One region of the Microbacterium sp. MMO-113 genome, then DNA from elsewhere that is predicted to be linked to it. Evidence: predicted binding sites of a transcription regulator. Region 1 holds the regulator's gene; each other region holds the start of a gene.
The links. Region 1 encodes LexA, which represses DNA repair genes until DNA is damaged. Its sites were predicted from a motif close to TCGAACANNTGTTCGA; they were not measured.
Positions count from the first base shown of each region.

Region 2: the regulator LexA is predicted to act here: its motif matches at 1,933-1,948, upstream of recA (recombinase RecA).
Region 3: the regulator LexA is predicted to act here: its motif matches at 3,123-3,138, upstream of WFJ36_RS11245 (HNH endonuclease signature motif containing protein).
Region 4: the regulator LexA is predicted to act here: its motif matches at 2,678-2,693, upstream of WFJ36_RS07975 (HNH endonuclease signature motif containing protein).

Region 1 is NZ_JBBCTD010000003.1:32,376-37,358, forward strand. Features, by position in the region: gene hisH (imidazole glycerol phosphate synthase subunit HisH) at 1-347, opposite strand, end outside; gene hisB (imidazoleglycerol-phosphate dehydratase HisB) at 344-961, opposite strand; gene WFJ36_RS10700 (histidinol-phosphate transaminase) at 958-2,052, opposite strand; gene WFJ36_RS10705 (LysM peptidoglycan-binding domain-containing protein) at 2,132-2,500, opposite strand; gene lexA (transcriptional repressor LexA) at 2,784-3,470, shown strand; gene metE (5-methyltetrahydropteroyltriglutamate--homocysteine S-methyltransferase) at 3,550-4,983, opposite strand, start outside.
Region 2 is NZ_JBBCTD010000001.1:654,517-659,499, forward strand. Features, by position in the region: gene WFJ36_RS03030 (FtsK/SpoIIIE family DNA translocase) at 1-129, shown strand, start outside; gene pgsA (CDP-diacylglycerol--glycerol-3-phosphate 3-phosphatidyltransferase) at 129-704, shown strand; gene WFJ36_RS03040 (CinA family protein) at 701-1,189, shown strand; gene WFJ36_RS03045 (helix-turn-helix domain-containing protein) at 1,331-1,639, shown strand; gene WFJ36_RS03050 (DUF3046 domain-containing protein) at 1,658-1,882, shown strand; gene recA (recombinase RecA) at 2,143-3,189, shown strand; gene WFJ36_RS03060 (regulatory protein RecX) at 3,579-4,052, shown strand; gene miaB (tRNA (N6-isopentenyl adenosine(37)-C2)-methylthiotransferase MiaB) at 4,102-4,983, shown strand, end outside.
Region 3 is NZ_JBBCTD010000003.1:138,984-143,966, forward strand. Features, by position in the region: gene WFJ36_RS11230 (Na+/H+ antiporter) at 1-368, opposite strand, end outside; gene WFJ36_RS11235 (ABC-F family ATP-binding cassette domain-containing protein) at 408-2,258, opposite strand; gene WFJ36_RS11240 (alpha/beta fold hydrolase) at 2,301-3,065, opposite strand; gene WFJ36_RS11245 (HNH endonuclease signature motif containing protein) at 3,168-4,526, shown strand; gene WFJ36_RS11250 (Cmx/CmrA family chloramphenicol efflux MFS transporter) at 4,796-4,983, shown strand, end outside.
Region 4 is NZ_JBBCTD010000002.1:227,364-232,346, forward strand. Features, by position in the region: gene WFJ36_RS07960 (ABC transporter permease) at 1-325, opposite strand, end outside; gene WFJ36_RS07965 (ABC transporter ATP-binding protein) at 327-1,346, opposite strand; gene WFJ36_RS07970 (extracellular solute-binding protein) at 1,385-2,458, opposite strand; gene WFJ36_RS07975 (HNH endonuclease signature motif containing protein) at 2,724-4,067, shown strand; gene WFJ36_RS07980 (glycosyltransferase family 2 protein) at 4,116-4,983, opposite strand, start outside.

The sequences.
Region 1 (4,983 bases):
GCGTTGAGCTCCGTCACGGCGCCCGGCCACTCGCCGAGGCCCGCGGTGTCGTGCCCCCGCTCGACGCCGTGCTCGAAGAGCACCTGCATGCCGACGCAGATGCCGAGCACCGGTCGGCCGCCCGCGAGACGACGGCCGATGATCTCGTCGCCGCCGTGGGCGTGCAGAGCATCCCGCACCGCCTGGAAGGCCCCGACACCGGGCACCACGAACCCGTCTGCCTCAAGCGCCTCGGCGCGGTCGCGCGTGAGGACGGCGTCGGCTCCCGCGGCGACGAGGGCCTTGACCGCGGAGTGGACGTTGCCGGACTCGTAGTCGAAGACGGCGACCCGGGGCGCGGCACTCACAGCGCGCCCTTGGTGGACGGGATGCCGTCGACGAGGGGATCCAGGGCCTTCGCCTGCCGGAACGCCCGCGCGAACGCCTTGAACTCGGCCTCGGCGATGTGGTGCGGGTCGCGCCCGCTCAGCACCCGCACGTGCACGGTCAGCGCGGCGTTGACGGTGATGGCCTCGAAGACGTGCCGTACGAGCGATCCGGTGAAGTGCCCGCCGATCAGGTGGTGCTCGAAGCCTGCGGGCTCCCCCTCGTGCACGAGGTACGGGCGACCGGAGATGTCGACGACCGCCTGTGCGAGCGCCTCGTCCAGGGGCACGAGGGCGTCGCCGTACCGCGAGATGCCGGACTTGTCCCCCAGCGCTGCGAGGATCGCCTGGCCAAGCACGATCGAGACGTCCTCCACGGTGTGGTGGGCATCGATGTGGGTGTCCCCTGAGGCCCGCACGGTGAGATCCGTCAGCGAGTGCTTCGCGAACGCCGTGAGCATGTGGTCGAAGAACGGCACCGACGTGTCGATGCGGCTCGCACCGGTGCCGTCGAGGTTCAGCTCGACCTCGACGGTGGACTCCGACGTGCTGCGCACGCGGCTCGCGGTGCGTGCGGTGGGCGCGGGGATGGTCATGATGCCGATCCTATCGAGGCCAGGGCGTCCAGGAACGCCGTCGTCTCCGCCTCCGTGCCGGCGCTGACGCGCAGGTGGCCGGGGATGCCCACGTCGCGGACGAGCACGCCGCGATCGTACAGCTGCTGCCAGGTCGCCTGCGGATCCGCGACGCCTCCGAACAGCACGAAGTTGGACCACGAGAGGTGCGGCGTGTAGCCGAGCGCTTCGAGCGTCGCCGTGATGCGGTCCCGCTGCTCCACGATCTCCTGCACCATGCCGAGCATGACGTCGGCGTTGCGGAGAGCGGCGACGGCGGCCGCCTGCGTCAAGGCGCTCAGGTGGTACGGCAGCCGGACGAGGCGCAGCGCGTCGATGAACGCCGGATCGGCCGCGAGGTAGCCGACGCGGGCACCGGCGAAGGCGAACGCCTTGCTCATAGTGCGGGAGACGGCGAGCCGCGGCCGTCCTTCCAGGAGGGTGAGGGCCGACGCCGCATCCCGCGGCGCGAACTCCTGGTAGGCCTCGTCGACGATCACGACGCCGCGGGCCGCCTGGTACACGGCCTCCACCACGTCGAGCCCCAGCGGGGTGCCGGTCGGGTTGTTCGGCGAGCAGAGGATCACGATGTCGGGGTCCGCCGCGCGCACCTGCTCCGCCGCCTCCTCCGGGGTGACCGTGTAGTCGGGCTGACGGGTACCGGCGATCCAGGACGCGCCGGTCCCCTTCGCGATGAGCGGGTACATCGAGTACGTGGGAGCGAAGCCGAAGGCCGTGCGCCCCGGTCCGCCGAAGGCCTGGAAGATGTGCTGCAGCACCTCGTTGGATCCGTTGCCCGCCCAGATCTGCTCCGGCGTGAGGCCGTGACCCAGGTAGTCGGCGAACGCCTCCCGCAGCGTCGTGAACTCACGGTCCGGGTACCGGTTCACGTCTCGGATCGCCACGGCGATGTCGTCGAGGATGTCACTGGCGACGTCGTCGGGAACAGGATGCGTGTTCTCGTTGACGTTGAGGGCGACCGGCAGCGGGGCCTGAGGTGCGCCGTACGGGGTGAGTCCGCGCAGATCGTCGCGGAGCGGGAGATCGTTGAGGGAGAAGGTCACCCTTCCCATCTTAAGAGGAGCACGGAGCGCCGAGGTCATCGTGACGATCGGATGGTCACGGACCGGAGGCAGGACCTCGGGCTCCGCGTCAGTCGGTGTACCGTGCCGGGAGCGCGAGCTCCTGACCGACCTGGAGTTCACCGCCGCGCAGGAGGTTCATCCGGCTGATCTCGCCGATGACATCCCGCGGGTCGGCGTCGGGAGCGATGCTGCTCGCGATCGACCAGAGCGTGTCACCGGGCATGACCGTGACGGTCTCGACGGAGACGGCCGGTGCGTCTACACCGGAGGCGATCGCGCTGCCCCCGCCGATGGCGGCGAAGGCAATGCCCGCAGCGAGCGGGACGGAGGCGAGCGCGAGCAGGGTGCGGCGGCCGCGGGCCGTGATCCGCAGCCGGGTGGCCGGACGGGCCGGCGCCGGAAGGGCGGTCGCGGTGCTGAGGCTCATGCTGCTCATGTCTGCTCCTTACTGTCCCGGCGCCGGAGCCCGGGGAGGTTGGCGTAGCTTTCGCATCCGCGACTCGGCCGGGAGCCGTGGATGCGAAGCTACGTTCCGAAGATATCTTCGAGTTCGAACATCTGTCAAGCTGTCTTCGAAACCACGCCCCGCGAATCGGCCGACACGCTCGAACAGATCTTCCAGATCGGCGCTTTTCTCGGATACGGTTTCGATAAGGACACCCCACCACGGGCCACCGACATTCGAAGCGGCACGTCGGATCACGCAGTGAAGGAGCACCATGAGCGACACCTCAGCCCTCGAGTCCGAGGCGCCGCGCACCCGCCGTCGCAAGAGCCTCAGCCCGAAGCAGATGGCGATCCTCGAGGTCATCCAGGCCTCGATCGCGCAGAACGGCTATCCGCCGAGCATGCGCGAGATCGGCGACGCCGTCGGGCTCAAGTCGCTGTCCAGCGTCACCCACCAGCTCGGTCAGCTCGAGCTCAGCGGCTACCTGCGACGCGACCCGGGCAAGACGCGCGCCATGGAGGTCCTCATCGACCTGCCCGGCACCGGCGCGGAGAACCCGGCGGACGTGGCGACCCCCGTGGGCGATGCCGCCCTGGTCCCCCTGGTCGGGCGTATCGCCGCGGGCGTGCCGATCACGGCGGACCAGCAGGTCGAGGAGATCTTCCCGCTCCCCCGGCAGCTCGTCGGCAAGGGCGACCTCTTCATGCTCAAGGTCTCCGGGGAGTCGATGATCGACGCCGCCATCTGCGACGGCGACTGGGTCGTCGTGCGTTCGCAGAACACGGCGGAGAACGGCGAGATCGTGGCCGCCATGCTCGACGGCGAGGCGACCGTCAAGGTGCTGCGCCGTCGCGACGGCCACACGTGGCTGCTGCCCCGCAACTCCGCGTTCGAGCCGATCCTGGGCGACGAGGCGGTCGTGCTCGGCAAGGTCGTCGCGGTCATGCGCGCGGTCTGAGACGCCGTATCGTCGGAGACGACGACGAAGGCCCTCCCGGTGCGCCGGGAGGGCCTTCGTGTGTCCGGGGACGACCGCGTCAGGCGGTGACCACCACGTCCTCGCGCACCCGTCGGGTCGCCTCGACGATGTTCCGCAGCGACGCCGTGGTCTCGGCGTAGCCGCGGGTCTTCAGACCGCAGTCCGGGTTCACCCAGAGCTGCCGGAGCGGGATCTCGTCGACCGCACGCCGGAGCAGGGACTCGACCTCCTCCACGGTGGGCACGCGCGGCGAGTGGATGTCGTACACGCCGGGGCCGATGCCGTGGTCGAAGCCCACCTCGGCGATGTCCGCGACGACCTCCATGCGGCTCCGGGCCGCCTCGATGGAGGTCACGTCCGCGTCGAGCGCACGGATCGCGTCGATCACGACGCCGAACTCCGAGTAACAGAGGTGGGTGTGCACCTGCGTGGCCGGTGCCGCGCCGCCCGTGGCCAGTCGGAACGAGGCGACCGACCAGTCGAGGTACGCCGGCTGGTCGGCCTGCTTCAGCGGGAGCAGCTCCCGGAGCGCCGGCTCGTCGACCTGGATCACCTGGATGCCCGCGGCCTCCAGGTCGGCGATCTCATCGCGGAGCGCGAGCGCCACCTGGTTCGCGGTCACGCCCAGCGGCTGGTCGTCGCGGACGAAGGACCACGCGAGGATCGTGACGGGGCCCGTGAGCATCCCCTTCATGTGCTTCGCCGTGAGCGACTGGGCGTACGCCGACCAGGCGACCGTGATGGGCGCGGGACGCGAGACGTCGCCCCAGAGGATCGACGGGCGCGTGGCTCGCGAGCCGTACGACTGCACCCAGCCGTGCTGCGTGACCGCGAAGCCGTCGAGGTGCTCCGCGAAGTACTGCACCATGTCATTGCGCTCCGGCTCACCGTGCACGAGGACGTCGAGACCGAGGTCCTCCTGCAGGGAGACGACCGCGGCGACCTCACGGCGCAGGAACTCCTCGTAGTCGTCCTCGGGGATCTCGCCACGGAGGAACTGGGCGCGCGCGCGACGGATGTCGCCGGTCTGCGGGAAGGAGCCGATCGTCGTCAGGGGCAGCGCCGGCAGGCCGAGGGCGTTCTGCGCCTCCTCCCGCTCCTGGTACGGGGCTCGGGCGAAGTCGGCGTCGCTCAACGCACGGGCACGCACCTCGCCGTCGCGCACGCCGGGAGCGGTCAGGCGGTCCTGCAGCGCGGCGGTCGCGGCGTCCAGCTCGGCCGCGATCGCCGTGCGCCCTGCGGACAGGCCGCGGGCGAGAGTCACGACCTGCTGCACCTTCTGGTCCGCGAACGCGAGCCACGAGACGAGACGCTCGTCGAGCGCGGTCTCGTCGTCCACATCGTGCGGCACGTGCAGCAGCGAGGTCGAGGTCGATGCCGACACCGGGGCCCCGAGCGCACGGAGCGCCTCCAGAGAGTCGAACGCCGCGGAGAGGTCGCCACGCCAGATGTTGTGACCGTCGATCACACCGCCGACGAGGGTCTTGCCCTC
Region 2 (4,983 bases), on a different contig from region 1:
GCTCCGGCTGCGCCCGCGGCCGCGGCGGTGCCTGCCGAACGTGATCCGTTGGAGGCGCAGTACGACGGCCTGCCGGTCGTCGAAGCGGAAGGCGACGAAGACGCCTGGGGCCTGACGGGACGCGACTGATGGCGATCCCTCGGCAGCTCCCCAACGCCATCACGGTGGCGCGCATCCCGCTCGCCGTCGTGTTCTTCGTCCTCCTGCTCCTCGGCGGGACGTACGGCCTCGCCGATCTCACCGTGCGCTGGATCGCCGCCGTCCTCTTCATCGTCGCCATCTCGACCGACTGGGTCGATGGCTACCTCGCGCGTCGATACGACATCGTCAGCGACTTCGGAAAGCTGTGGGACCCGATCGCGGACAAGCTCCTCACCGGCGCGGGATTCGTGGGGCTCGCGATCCTGGACGAGGTCTCCTGGTGGATCGTGGTGATCATCCTCGTCCGCGAGTGGGGGATCACCATCCATCGGCTGGTCGTCGCGAGCGAGCACGTTGTCGCGGCCGCCTGGATGGGCAAGATCAAGACGGCCTTCCAGGGCGTCGCCCTCGGCTGGGCTCTCCTGCCGCTGCACGTGTTCATCGGGCTCGGCCCGTGGACGGTCGTGACGACCGTCCTCATGGTGATCGTGCTCGTGCTCACCGTCGTCAGCGGGATCGACTACATCGTCGCGCAGGTGCGCGGCGCGCGTCAGAGCCGATGAGCGGCACGACGCCAGCCGAGGCTCTGGAAGCTCTGCGTGAGCGAGGCTGGACCCTCGGTGTCGCGGAGTCGCTCACCGGCGGTGCGGTGTGCGCGGCGCTCGTCGCGATTCCCGGCGCCTCCGCGGTGCTCCTCGGCGGCGTCGTCGCCTACGCCACCCCCGTCAAGCACACGCTGCTCGGCGTCGACACCGACCTGCTGGAGCGATACGGGCCGGTGTATCCGGAGGTCGCGCGGCAGATGGCTGCCGGAGTGCGCGGCGCCGTCGCGGTGGATGGTCTCCCCGCCGATGTCGGGGTGTCCACCACGGGGATCGCGGGCCCGGAGTCCCCGGATGGGCAGCCCGTGGGCACCGTCCACATCGGCGTGATCACCCCGACAGTGAGCCGGACCCGACCGTTCCACTTCGAGGGGGACCGCGAGGCGGTGCGAGCGCAGACGGTCGCGGCGGTCCTCGATGTGCTGGCCGCGGCGCTGCGGGAATAGCGACCCGCCGCGTCATGTTGATAGGGATGTGCTCACATTTAAACCACAGAGTGCAAGGGTAGATTCTGTGCAAGCCAGGAGGACTAGACTGGCCGTCTCTTCGAGGGAGACCTCGATTCATGAACTGCGGAGGAGGTTCCGATGATTCTTGTACGACAGGAGATCGGCGACGTGCTGAGGGACTTCCGTCTGCAGAAGGGGCGGACGCTCCGGCAGGTCGCGAGCAAGGCGTCCGTCGCCCTCGGCTATCTCAGTGAGGTCGAGCGCGGACAGAAGGAGGCATCGAGTGAGATCCTCGCTTCGGTCGCAGAGGCGCTCGACGTCCCCATCTCCACGATCATGCGCGAGGTCGGGGACCGCATCTCGGTGCTCGAAGGCATTCAGGTCTTCCCCGACGTGGTCCCGGACGACCTGGTCGCCTCCGTGGAGCCCGAGCTCTCGCTCCGCTGACACTCGGAGATCACCCTTATGCGACGCAGTGAGTTCCTGCGCGCCGTCGACGCCGAGTTCCATGCCCGAGCCTCTTCTCTGGTGAATGACCTCGTGCTCTCCGGCATGGGGGGACGAACGGCGCTCGAGGCTCTCGAAGCCGGGGTGCCTCCGCGCGATATCTGGCTCGCGCTCTGCGCCGACATGGACGTCCCCGAATCCCGTCGCCACGGCGTGGGGCGTCTGGAGCCGCGCGGCCGGTGACGGCGGCTTCCCGGGTGTGCGGAAGTCCGACACGCCCAACCGGCGTGTTGTCGAAAATCTGTTCGAACCAGGCGTAGTCTTCTGCACAAGTGGTCAGACGGTTCTGATCCCCACGATCCCCGGCTCCTCGACGCAATGTCGGAGGCCCGCCGTACCGTGAGGTCCAGGCTGAAAAGCCATACGCCTTGTCGGAGAGTTCCTTCCGCCGGAAGAGCCGCGACAGCCTACAGGCGGCAGCACACGCGCAGAAGGAGCACACCATGCCATCACCCGCCGACCGCGAGAAGTCCCTCGAGACCGCCCTCGCCCAGATCGACCGCCAGTTCGGAAAGGGCTCGGTCATGCGGCTGGGCAGCGATGAGCGTGCCCCTGTGGCCGTTATCCCCACCGGCTCCATCGCCCTCGACGTCGCCCTCGGCGTGGGAGGCCTGCCGCGTGGCCGCATCGTCGAGATCTACGGCCCGGAGTCCTCCGGTAAGACGACGCTGACGCTGCATGCCATCGCCAACGCCCAGCGGGCCGGCGGCATCGCGGCGTTCATCGATGCCGAGCACGCGCTCGACCCCGACTACGCCGCGAAGCTCGGCGTCGACATCGACGCTCTTCTCGTCTCCCAGCCCGACACGGGTGAGCAGGCGCTCGAGATCGCCGACATGCTCGTGCGTTCCGGAGCCATCGACCTCATCGTCGTGGACTCGGTGGCGGCCCTGGTGCCGCGTGCCGAGATCGAGGGTGAGATGGGCGACTCCCACGTGGGTCTCCAGGCCCGCCTCATGTCGCAGGCGCTGCGCAAGCTCACCGGTGGGCTGAACCAGACCAACACCACGATGATCTTCATCAACCAGCTGCGCGAGAAGATCGGCGTGTTCTTCGGCTCGCCCGAGACCACCGCCGGTGGTAAGGCGCTGAAGTTCTACGCCTCCGTGCGTATGGACATCCGCCGCATCGAGACGCTCAAGGACGGCACGGACGCGGTAGGTAACCGCACCCGCGTCAAGATCGTCAAGAATAAGATGGCCCCGCCGTTCAAGCAGGCGGAGTTCGACATCCTCTACGGCGTCGGTATCTCCCGCGAGGGCAGCCTGATCGACTTCGGTGTCGAGCACGGGATCGTCAAGAAGTCCGGATCCTGGTACACCTACGACGGCGATCAGCTGGGCCAGGGCAAGGAGAACGCGCGAACGTTCCTGCTCAACAACGCCGACATCGCCTTGGCGATCGAGAGTCAGATCAAGCAGAAGCTCGGTATCGGCGGCCCGGCCGCGGCTCCGGGTGCTGATGAGCTGGCTGAGCGTCGCCCGGCCTGATGAGTGATCAGCGTGGGGGCGATTCCGAGCGGATCGCCCCCATCATCCCTCTCTTCGGCGGAGCTGCGCGCACCGAGCGTCCGGCTGATAGCGGGGCAGACGACCCGTCGTTCGCTCGGCCTGTGCGGTCTGGGTCGCAGGCGGACGCTGCGGGACTCTGGCGCTCGACGTGGCACGAGCCCGCGCCCGCAGGGTCATCGTCGGCTGACGATGGTTCCCCCAGCGCCCGGCACCCCGCTCGTGGTGCCTCGACGCGAGCCGCTTCCGGGGGCGGGAAGACCACCAGGTTGCGCGCCGTCGGCGGCGTGTCCCGAGCGACAGAAGAGGGAACGGACGCAGAGAGCGACGCGTCGGCGGAGGAGATCCGAACGACGGCGGAGGAGTCGTTGGTGCGGAAGCTGCGAACGCGGTCGCTGTCGATCTCCGAGGCCCGGCTGGTGTTGAAGGGACACGGACTCGCCACGGACGCCATCGACGACGTGATCGACGACTTCGTACGGCGGGGTTACCTCGACGACGCCGTGCTCGCGGAGCTCCTCGTGACGTCCGGTGTCGAACGCAAGGGGCAGGGCCGGGTCGCCCTCTCCCGAGCGCTGTCGCAGCGGGGCATCCCCCGTGAGGTCATCGACGCGGCTCTCGACGAGCTTCCCGACGACGACGCCGAGCGGGCGCTGGAGTTCGCCCGGACCAAGGCCCGCTCCATGGGACGTCTCGATCCGGACGCGGCGCTTCGCCGATTGGTCGGACAGCTGGCTCGCCGCGGGTACGGGGGAGCGGTCGCCATGAACGCGGCGAAGACGGCGCTGCGAGAAGCCTCGTTCGGCGGGGGCCCCTCCGGCGTCCGGTTCGTGGATTCCGACTGACGGTTCGCACGCGATCGGCTCTCGGTGACGCTCGTACAATGGGAGCATCATGACTATCCCCCGCAGCGAACCGACGATCATCAGCGCGTCGTCGGCGGCCGTCGACGACGACGGGCGCCAGCGATCCTACGAAGTGCGCACCTTCGGCTGCCAGATGAACGTCCACGACTCCGAGCGTCTAGCCGGATCCCTGGAGAGCGCCGGCTACATCCGCGCTGAGGCCGGAGCCGAAGCCGACGTGGTGATCATCAACACCTGCGCCGTCCGAGACAACGCCGCCGGGAAGCTGTACGGCACCCTCGGGCACCTGGCCGCCGTCAAGCGCCGCAAGGCCGGGATGCAGATCGCCGTCGGCGGCTGTCTAGCGCAGATGGACAAGCAGGCCGTGCTTGACAAGGCTCCCTGGGTCGACGTGGTCTTCGGCACGCACAACATGGGGTCCTTGCCCGGTCTCCTGGAGCGCGCGCGCCACAACGGCGATGCCGAGCTCGAGATCCTCGAGTCCCTCGAGGTGTTCCCGTCGACCCTCCCCACCAAGCGCGACTCCGCGCACAGCGGCTGGGTGTCGATCTCCGTCGGCTGCAACAACACCTGCACCTTCTGCATCGTCCCGAGCCTCCGGGGCAAGGAGAAGGACCGTCGGCCGGGAGACATCCTCAACGAGATCCGCCTGCTGGTGGAAGACGGCGCCATCGAGGTGACGCTCCTCGGGCAGAACGTGAACTCGTACGGGGTGGAGTTCGGCGACCGTCAGGCGTTCGGCAAGCTCCTCCGTGCCGCCGGCGAGATCGAGGGCCTCGAGCGCATCCGCTTCACGAGCCCGCATCCCGCCGCCTTCACGGACGACGTGATCGACGCGATGGCGGAGACGCCCGCCGTCATGCCGCAGCTCCACATGCCGCTGCAGTCGGGGAGCGACCGGATCCTCAAG
Region 3 (4,983 bases), 110 kb from region 1:
TCGGGCGGCGCGACCGCGGCCCCCAGGATGAGGGCGATCTCCCAGGGCATGCCGAAGAGCACGCCGATGCCGGCCACCGCGAACGCGGAGGCGACGACGAGGAGCGTGCTCATCGGCACGATGTAGCGGAAGTCGCGGCGGATCGACCGCAGCGATGTCGTCAGGCTCTCCCATAACAGCATCACCGGAAGGAACAGCAGCAGCACGGTCTCCGGCGGCAGCTGGACCTCGCGCAGCGGCGGGATGAAGCCCAGCAGCAGTCCGAGGATGACGAGGACGAGGGGCAGCGCGAGACGCACGCGCGGCGCGATCAGGGTTCCGACGAGGATCGTGAGTCCGAGCAGGACGGTTACTTCGAGGCCTTCCATCGCTACTCCCAACAGTCGTGGGAGAAGGATATTCCTCCGTCAGCCGATCTGCTCCGTGAGTTCGAACCAGCGCAGCTCCAGCTCCTCGATCTCGGCCTCCTGCGCGGTGATCGCCTTCATGCGCTCGCCGAGGCCCGCATAGTCGGACTGGTCGTGGTCGGCGAGGGCGTGCTTGGCCGCGTCGACCTGCTGCGTGAGCTTCTGGATGCGACGCTCGAGCGCGGCGGCTTCCTTCTGCGCCGCCCGGAGAGCCGCGCCGTCGAGACCGCTCGCTACGGGGGCCGACGCCGCCGTCGAGGTCGCCGGGGCACTCTCGACGCGCTGCCGCAGCCGAAGGTACTCGTCGACGCCGCCCGGGAGATGCCGCAGGCGCCCCGCGCCGTCGGGACCGGGAAGGATCGCGTACTGCTGATCCGTCACCCGCTCCAGGAAGTACCGGTCGTGGCTCACGACGAGGAGGGTGCCCGACCAGGAGTCGAGGAGGTCCTCGATCGCGGCGAGCATGTCGGTGTCCATGTCGTTCGTGGGCTCGTCGAGGATGAGCACGTTCGGCTGGTCGAGCAGCACGAGCAGCAGCTGCAACCGGCGCTGCTGACCGCCGGAGAGATCCTTCACCGGAGTGGAGAGCTGGGCGGACGAGAACCCGAGCCGCTCCAGGAGCTGTCCTGGTGTGAGGTCCTGCGCCTTCGACCCGGCACCGAGCGTGTAGGACGTGCGCAGACCGGAGATCACCACGCGCACGGGGTCGTTCCAATGCGGCAGGAGTTCGTCGAGGCGCTGCGTGAGCGTACGGACCTGCACGGTCTTCCCGCGCTTGATCCGCCCCTCCGTGGGCTCGACCGTGCCGGAGATGAGCCCCAGGAGCGTGGACTTCCCGGCACCGTTCACGCCGAGGATCCCCGTGCGCTCGCCCGGGGCGATCCGCCACTCCACGTCCTTGAGCACGGTCTTCCCGCCGGCTCCTGATCCCGTCGAAGTCTGGGTCCCTGAGCTTGCCGAAGGGTACGTCACCCCCACATCGAGCAGGTCGACGACGTCCTTGCCCAGCCGCGAGACGGCGAGCGACTGCAGCGAGACCTTGTCGCGGATCTCGGGCACGTCGGCGATGAGCTCGTTGGCCGCATCGATGCGGAACTTGGGTTTGCTGGTGCGGGCCGGGGCACCGCGGCGCAGCCAGGCGAGCTCCTTGCGGGCGAGGTTCTGCCGCTTCGCCTCGGTCGCCGCCGCCATGCGGTCGCGCTCGACCCGCTGCAGGATGTACGCCGCATAGCCGCCTTCGAAGGGCTCCACGATGCGGTCGTGCACCTCCCACGTCTCGGTGCAGATCTCGTCGAGGAACCACCGGTCGTGGGTCACGACGAGGAGGGCTCCGGCGTTCGCGGGCCAGCGCTTCTTGAGGTGTCCGGCGAGCCAGGTGATCGCCTCGACGTCGAGGTGGTTCGTCGGCTCGTCGAGAGCGATGACGTCCCAGTCACCGGTGAGCAGCTTCGCGAGGGACACGCGGCGGCGCTGTCCGCCGGAGAGGGAGCCGATCTGCGCGTCCCAGGGAAGATCGGTCAGCAGCCCCTCGATCACGTCGCGGACGCGGGCATCCCCGGCCCATTCGTGCTCGGCCATGTCTCCGACCACGGCGGCGCCGATCGTGATGTCGTCGGGGAGGGTGTCGGCCTGGTCCAGCACGCCGATGCGGGTGCCGCCGCGGACGGTGACCCGGCCGGAGTCCGGCTCCTTCGTGCCGGCGAGCATGCCGAGAAGGCTCGACTTGCCGTCGCCGTTCCGGCCGACGATGCCGATGCGGTCACCCTCCTCGATGCCGAGGGTCACGGCGTCGAAGACGACGCGGGTCGGGTATTCGAGGTGCAGGGCTTCGGCCCCGAGAAGATGTGCCATGTCCTCTCCAGGGTAGTCGCGCCGCGTCGGACGGTCTCCCGGTCAGACCAGCGACGGGGCGAAGAGCTCCGGCAGCGCGGCGGTGAAGACCTCGAAGTGGCTGTACCAGACGGTGTGGGCGGCTCCGGGGATGCTCCGCACCGTCACCCCGCCGTGCTCGAACCGCCGCGCGTCCTCGTCGGTGACCCAGGCGCTGGGTTCCGCGCGGACGACGATGGAGCCGGGGGCGGCGGTCCAATGACCATCTTCCCCGCAGGAGACGGAGGCCGCGGTCGGCGGATCGAAGCGCTCGGCCGCCCGCGCCTCGACCGTGGCGTCGTCGACGGAGTAGAACGGCCGGAGCTTGCGGAGTTCGGCGGGCGACATGCGCGCGCGGCGGTCGTGCTCGTACTGCGAGATGAGGGAGGCGCGGTTCTGGCCGCCCTGGAGGGCGAGCGGCGCGTCCACGTAGACGGCGAGGCCTGGGTCGAGGCGGGGCGCGGCGGCGGCGAGCACGGTGGCACCGAAGGAGTGCCCGACGGCGACGGCGAGCGGGGAGGCGGCCCCGTGCCCCGCTGCGGAACGTGCCCCCGGAAGGAGCGCCGTCTGCGCGAGCGTGGCGACGACGGCGTCGGCCGCCGTCTCGATCGTGAGCTCCGGATCACGCGGCGAGAGGCCGTGGCCGGGCAGATCGAGCGCGAGCACGCGGAAACCCCGTTCCACGAGCAGCGGGACCACGCGGTGCCAGCTCTCGGCGGACCCCATCATGCCGTGCAGCAGCACGGCGATGCGGTCGCCCTCCCCGGCTTCGATGACGTTCAGGAGCACGGAGCCAGTCAACCACGGTCGTTATCCTTTCGTGATACGACTTTCGGCCAGATTCCTTCGAATCTTCGTTCGAATGTCAGTGGTCGGTGATGGACTGACGTCATGCCCGCACTGCTCGACGCGACCGACTCCCAGATGGCGATTCTCGCCGATCTGGTGGAGGGGCTGGAGGCGGCGGAGAAGACGCTGAGCAGCATGCAGGCGGCCCGCGACGGACTGCTCGCGATGGCGGGGCGACTTGCGGTCGACATCGCTCGGCAGGCGCGTCATCCCGACGGCGGCGACATGGCGATCCGCACGGTCGCCGCGGAGATCGGGGCCGCACAGCGCGTCAGCGACCGCACCATCGAGCGGCGGATGTCCGATGCGTCCTGGCTGGTCGAACGGTTCCCCGCCGTCTGGGAGGCCCAGGGCGCCGGGCGCATCAGCGCCGCGCATGCGCGCGTGATCGTGGAGGCGGGGGCCCACCTCGACGACGCCGATGATCGTGCCCGGTTCGCCGAGGAGGCTGTCGAGGTCGCAGCGGTGGAGTCGCCCAACAGGGTGCGTCGCCAGGTGCGCCGACTGGCCGACCGGTTCCAGGAGCGGACGCTCGTCGAGCGACACCGTGACGCCAGGGAGCTGCGGCGGGTGTGGGTGACCGACCTCGATGACGGCATGGCCGAACTCGGCGCCCGCGGCCCGGCGGCGCTCGTGCACGGGATGTACGACCGGCTCTCCCAGATGGCGCAGGCCGTGCGGGAGGAGAACGCGCGGGCACGGCGCCCGGAGGCGGAGGAGAGCGTCCGCGACGACAGGACGGTGGATCAGCTGCGCACGGATCTGCTCACCGATCTCGTCCTGACCGGCGCTCCGGCGGGGCATGACTCGGAGGAAGGCCTGCTCTCCGAGCTTCGGGCGCGCGTCGAGGTCACCGTGCCGGTGCTGACGCTGATGCACGGCGAGCTGATGCACGGCGAGCAGGACGGGACGATGGACGGCGCTCCGATCCTCGCCGCCGAGCTCGACGGGATGATCCCGATCGATCCGGCCACGGCCCGGCGCCTCGCCGGCGCGGCGAGCGGCTGGGACCGGGTGCTCACCGACCCGATCAGCGGGGCACTGCTGGCCGTCGACCGGTATCGCCCGAGCGAAGACCTCCGCCGACACCTGCGGGCCCGCGATCAACGCTGCCGCTTCCCCGGCTGCGGCCTCGCGCCGCGGAAGTGCGACCTCGATCACAATCACGATGCGGCGCTCGGCGGCGAGACCGTGCACGACAACCTCGCGACCTTCTGCCGACGGCATCACATGCTCAAACACCACTCCCCATGGCACGTCGAGCAGGGGCCGGGCGGCGTTCTGGAGTGGACGAGCCCTACCGGCCGGACCTACATCGACCGACCGCCGCCTCCGCACACCGTGACCTTCGCCGAGGAACCTCCGTGGTCTTCGCCCGACGCCAGGACCACCACCGGCTGAACACGCGAGCGCACCGATCACGCCTGCACACCGATCACGCCTGCACACCGATCACGCAGGCACACCGGTCACGCAGGCACACCGGTCAGCCGTAGGGTGGAGGGCATGTCGAGTCCCGAATCAGACAGGTCGGGGGCTGCCGGTCACACCGTCAGCCCCGTGAACCGCTGATCCCTTCGTCCGTCCTGTCGGCGGGCGCGCGCCGGTGACCCGGGCGCTGACCGTGGTGACGAGAAGCACTCCTCTTCCCTCTCACTTCGGAGCACTCGATGCCTCTCCCCCTCTATGCCCTTGCCCTGGCGGTCTTCGTCATGGGCACCTCCGAGTTCATGCTCGCGGGACTCCTCCCCGCGATCGCGGACGACCTCGACGTCGCGGTCGGCACGGCCGGGCTTCTCACCTCGGGCTTCGCCGTCGGCATGGTCGTGGGCGCCCCCGCCCTGGCCGCCTTCGCGCG
Region 4 (4,983 bases), on a different contig from region 1:
CGAGCGTCTTCAGCGCGCGCTCGCTGCCGAGCAGCTTCTCGACGGCGCGGATGCTGAACTGGCCGTCCGGGAAGAAGGTCGCGGCGAGCAGCTCGGCGTTCGGCAGCACGAGGAAGGCGGCGGCGAACCAGATCACGACGATGCCGGTCACCCAGGCGAGCGGTGAGCGGAGCATCGCGCGCACGCTGCCGGGCCGTCCGCGGCGGAGGCGGGGCTTCGTCGCGGTGCCCGTCTCGGCGGCCTCGGTCGTCAGGGCGCCGGGCGCGTCGGTCATGGCCGCGGACGGCGGCGGCACCGGGCGGGAGTCGTTCTGCGGAGCGCTCATGTCACGCCGCCGGGTACTGCAGGATCCACCGCGGATCGACGTCGATGCGCACGGCGTCGCCGACGCCCCAGCGGTGCGCGCTCGCCGCGGCCGGCACGCTCACCCGAAGCGTCGCATCGGCCGCCGACACCGTGTAGACGCTGTGGCTGCCGTGGTACGTGCGCTCCGCGACAGTGCCGTCGAGCGACGCCGGGCCGCCGGCGGTGGCCTCGGACGGCGATGCCAGGTGCAGCTTCTCCGGACGGACGTAGCTCTCGGCCGTGGCGTCGAGGCCCGCACCGATCGCGACGAGCTGCGCGGGGCTGAGGCGGTTGTTCTCGCCGATGAACCGGCAGACGAAGGGCGTCGCGCTGCGGTCGTAGATCTCCTCCGGCGTGCCCACCTGCTGCAGCGTCCCGGCGTCGAGCACGGCGATGCGGTCGCTGAGGGTGAGCGCCTCCTCCTGGTCGTGGGTGACGTACACGGTGGTCACGCCGACCTCGTGCTGCAGCTCCTTGAGCTGTTCGCGCAGCTGCACGCGGAGCTTGGCGTCGAGGTTCGACAGCGGCTCGTCGAGCAGCAGGATGCTGGGGGTGAGCGCGAGCGCCCGGGCGATGGCGACGCGCTGCTGCTGGCCGCCGGACAGCTCCGCCACGTTCTTCTCGAGCTGCGACGCGGCGAGTCCGGTGCGGTCGGCGACCTCGTCCACGCGCCGCCGCTGCTCGGCCTTCGACACCTTCTGCACCGAGAGGCCGAACGCGATGTTCTCCCGCACGTTCATGCTCGGGAACAGGGCGTAGTTCTGGAACACCATGCCCACGCCGCGCTTCTCGCTCGGTACGCGGGTCACGTCGCGGCCGGCGATGTGGATGCGGCCTCCAGTGGGCTCGATGAACCCCGCGAGCGTGCGCAGGGCCGTGGTCTTGCCGCAGCCGGACGGACCCAGGAGGGTGAAGAACTCACCCTCCCGGATCTCCAGATCGAGGTGCGAGACCGCACGGTGGTCGCCGAACACGACCTCGACGTCGTCGAAACGGATCATCGTCTTCTCTCTCTGCCGGAGCGGCGGGACGGCTCGGCTCAGCCGATGTACTCGAGCGTGACCTTCTCGACCCAGGCGCCGAGGTTCTCGCTCACGAAGCCGAAGTCGATGTCCTGACGGTCGAGCGTGCCCATGAGCTCGACGACCTCGGGATTGGCCTTCTCGACCGCGCCCTCGTTCACCGGCATGGCGTTGAACTCCGCGGCGAACTCGCCCTGCACCTCGGCGCTGCCGAACCAGTCGATGAACTCCTGCGCCTTGTCCTCGTTGTCCGTGCCGTTGATCTGCGCGATCTGCTCGGTCACGTAGGGGACGCCGTACCCGGGAACGATCATGCCCGTGCTGGTGCCGTACTCCTCGTCGCGGGCGGAGATGCCGCTCGACGGCAGCACGCCGTAGTCCACCTCGTCGCGGGTGATGCGGGCGTAGAGGTCGGTGCCCTCCACGGCGGGGGAGCCGTTGGCGTAGTACGACTTCACCAGGTCCCAGCCCTCGTCGCTCACGCCGAGGTCGCCGTCCTCGTCGAGGTGACGGGTGAGGATGCTGGCGAGCACGAGCTGCGGGGTGGCCTGGCCGAGCGCAGGGTTCACCTCGTAGCGGCCGGCGAACTCCTCGTCGGTGTACAGGTCGTCGGGGTCGGTGGGCGCGTCGCTGATGCGGTTCTCGTCGTAGACCGTGACGATCGCCTGCTCCACGAGCGGCCAGAACACGCCGTCCTTCGGGTCACCGGCGTCTGCAGGGACCTCGCCGCTCCAGCTCGGCTCGTAGGCGGTGATGGCCTCTTCCGTCTTGAGCTGCTCGAAGAACATGTTGTTCAGGCCGAACACCACGTCGCCGACGGGGTTGTTCTTCTCCGCGATGATGCGGTTCGTCAGGTCGGCGCCGCCGAGGCCCACGATCTCGATGTCGATGCCCGCGTCCGCCGCCTTCTCGGTGATCCACTCACCGCGGCCGTCGCTGTTGGAGTTCGTGTAGACGATGAGGGTGTCCCCGGAGCCGCCGTCGCTGCCGCCCGCGTCTCCGTCGCCGCCCGCCGTGCATCCGGTGAGCGCGATCGCCGCCGCGGCCGTCAATCCGATGAGCGCCCAGCGCCTCTGCTGCCTGTCGGCCATGTTCGTCCCTTTCTCGCCTTCGAGGTGTGTCGATGCGACATTACCGGTTCTTGTGGTGAAGGCACAAAGATTGTCTGGTTTCGTGAGCGCGGTCGCGCGTCCGCACTCAAGATAGGCGCGCGGCGTGAACGCGAGGATGCGATGAGGTGAACGGGCGGGGGTCTGCGCCGGATCCGGACGCGAGATCCCCTGTCGGTCGGGCGGAATGCCGGCATCCGTTAGAACAAATCTTCGAAAGTCGGGCCACTGGAAGATAAAATGAAGCATGTCGAAAATGTCCGGGTTGCGCGAGGCGATGGATCGCCTCGACGAGGCGTGGAGCGCCTCGGGCGATGCGCTGGAGCTCTCCCGCGCGCAACTCGTTGACGTGGCCGACGCGATCGGACTTCTGCAGCGCCGGCTCGACGCACTGCACGTGGACGTGGCGGCCGGCATCGCTCGGGAATCGCGCGCGGAGCTCGGGGCCGACAGCCTGGCGAAGCAACGCGGGTACCGCACGGCGGCGAAGCTCATCGCCGCGATGACAGGCATCTCGACGGGAGAGGCGCAGCGTCTGGTGAAGGTGGGCGAAGCGACGGCCCCGCGGAGCGATCTGCTCGGCGCGCCGCTGCCCGCGCGGTACCCGCTCCTCCGGGAAGCGCTCGCGTCGGGTGCGCTCGGAGCGCCGGCGGCGGCACTCCTCGTCGCCCTTCTGGATCGCTGCCGAGTGGCCGCCGGGATGGAGCGCATCACCGAGGCGGAGCGCGTGCTGGCCGCCGCAGCCGAGGGGCTTGAGCTCGATGCAGTGCGCAAGCTCGTTCTCCGCGCCGAAGCGTGGCTCGACCCCGACGGCGTGGCGCCACGGGCGGAGGAGCAGCGCGCTCGGCGCGGACTGCGCATCTTCGAACGGGACGGCATGGTGCACCTGCACGCGCAGCTCGATGCCGAGACCGCGGCGCCGGTCGTCACCGCGATCCGGGGGCACATGTCCGCCGTCTTCGCGGCCCGCCTCGACGCCCCGGACGCCGGTGCGCCGGACGCGGATCGGCGGACCGTCGCGATGATCCAGGCCGATGCGCTGGCCCTCTTCTGCGCGCACGTGCTCGGGTGTGAGGGTGATCGGCTTCCGCTCGCGGGGGCGACGGTGATCGTCCGGGTATCGCTGGACGATCTGCAGGCGGGGGCCGGGTCGGCGACGATCGACGGGCTCGACCAGGTGATCGACATCGGCGCCGCGCGGCGGATGGCGGCCAGCGGCGGGATTATCCCGTGTGTCCTCGGCGGGGCGAGCGAAGTGCTCGACTGGGGTCGCGAGAAGCGCCTCTTCACCCGAGCCCAACGCCTGGCGCTCGCCGAACGGGACGGCGGGTGCGCGATGTGCGGGCTTCCCCCGGGGATGACGAAGGCTCACCACCTCCGCTGGTGGCAGCGCGACCGAGGTCCGACCGATCTCTCCAACGGGATCCTGCTCTGCGAGACCTGTCACCACCGCATCCATGACAACGGGTGGGAGATCGTCATCGAGGGTTCCGGTGTGGCCGGCCGGCCCTGGTTCCTTCCGCCGCGGTGGGTCGACCCGCAGCGCACACCACGGCTGGGCGGACGGGCGCGCTTCGATGTCGCGGCCTGAGTGCGGTGCGCAGGCACGCGAGTTCGGGCGCGGGGCGTTGTGGGGCTGTCAGCGGCGGAGGCGGGAGCGCACGCGTCGCGCGGTGCGTGCCAGGGCGTCACGCCAGGCGCCTCCGGGCCATTCCCGGTGCAGGCGCAGGCTGCCGTCGTCGTTCCGCACGAGTTCGACCCGCCGGCCCGCGAGAAGGGGCGAGCGGCCGAGGTGTGCGACCACGTCCGGGGCGGCCGTCAGTGGCGCCGTGAACACCCAGCCGGCCACGCGGACCGCGACCGACAGATCGGCGTCGCGCGCACCGTCCTCGCGGAACACCTTCATGGGGTCCACGGCGACGGGAACCGCGTCGAGGCGCTTCGGTCGGCGCCCGCCGACCTTGCGCTCCGAACCCGCGGTGGACTCCGCGGCCTGGCCCGGCTCCGGGGTGTCCTGCGCGACCACGTCGACCCGGTCGGCACGGCGCTCCTTGCGGGCGTTCAGGAGGCCCGAGGGAAGGTCCTCCGTCGTCGACAGCGGGAGGGACACCAGCCGGTCGGCGGAACCGACGGTCTCGAACACGAACGCCTCCTTGCCGTCCCGGAGCAGACGGACGCGCACCGTGAGCTGCAGGCCGCCGCGCGACCAGCGCGCCGCGGTCACGGTGGCGGTGCAGGTCGTCTCCGCTTCGAAGGCGGCGAAGGCGAGCAGGTCATCTCGGCGATCGGCGCGCAGCAGAGCGGCGCGGATGCGCTGCGGGAACGACAGCCCGGCGTCGACCCCCGGGCCGAAGCGCCGCTGCACGAGCGGCACCACCACATCCAGCAGGCGGTCGCGGTACTCCGCCGGGTACTTCACCATCCGGCGGCCGGCGATCCGGTTGAGGATCTTGCCGCGGAACCAGTGCCGCAGCAGTCGATCCCGCACCTTCCCCGGTTCGGTGTTC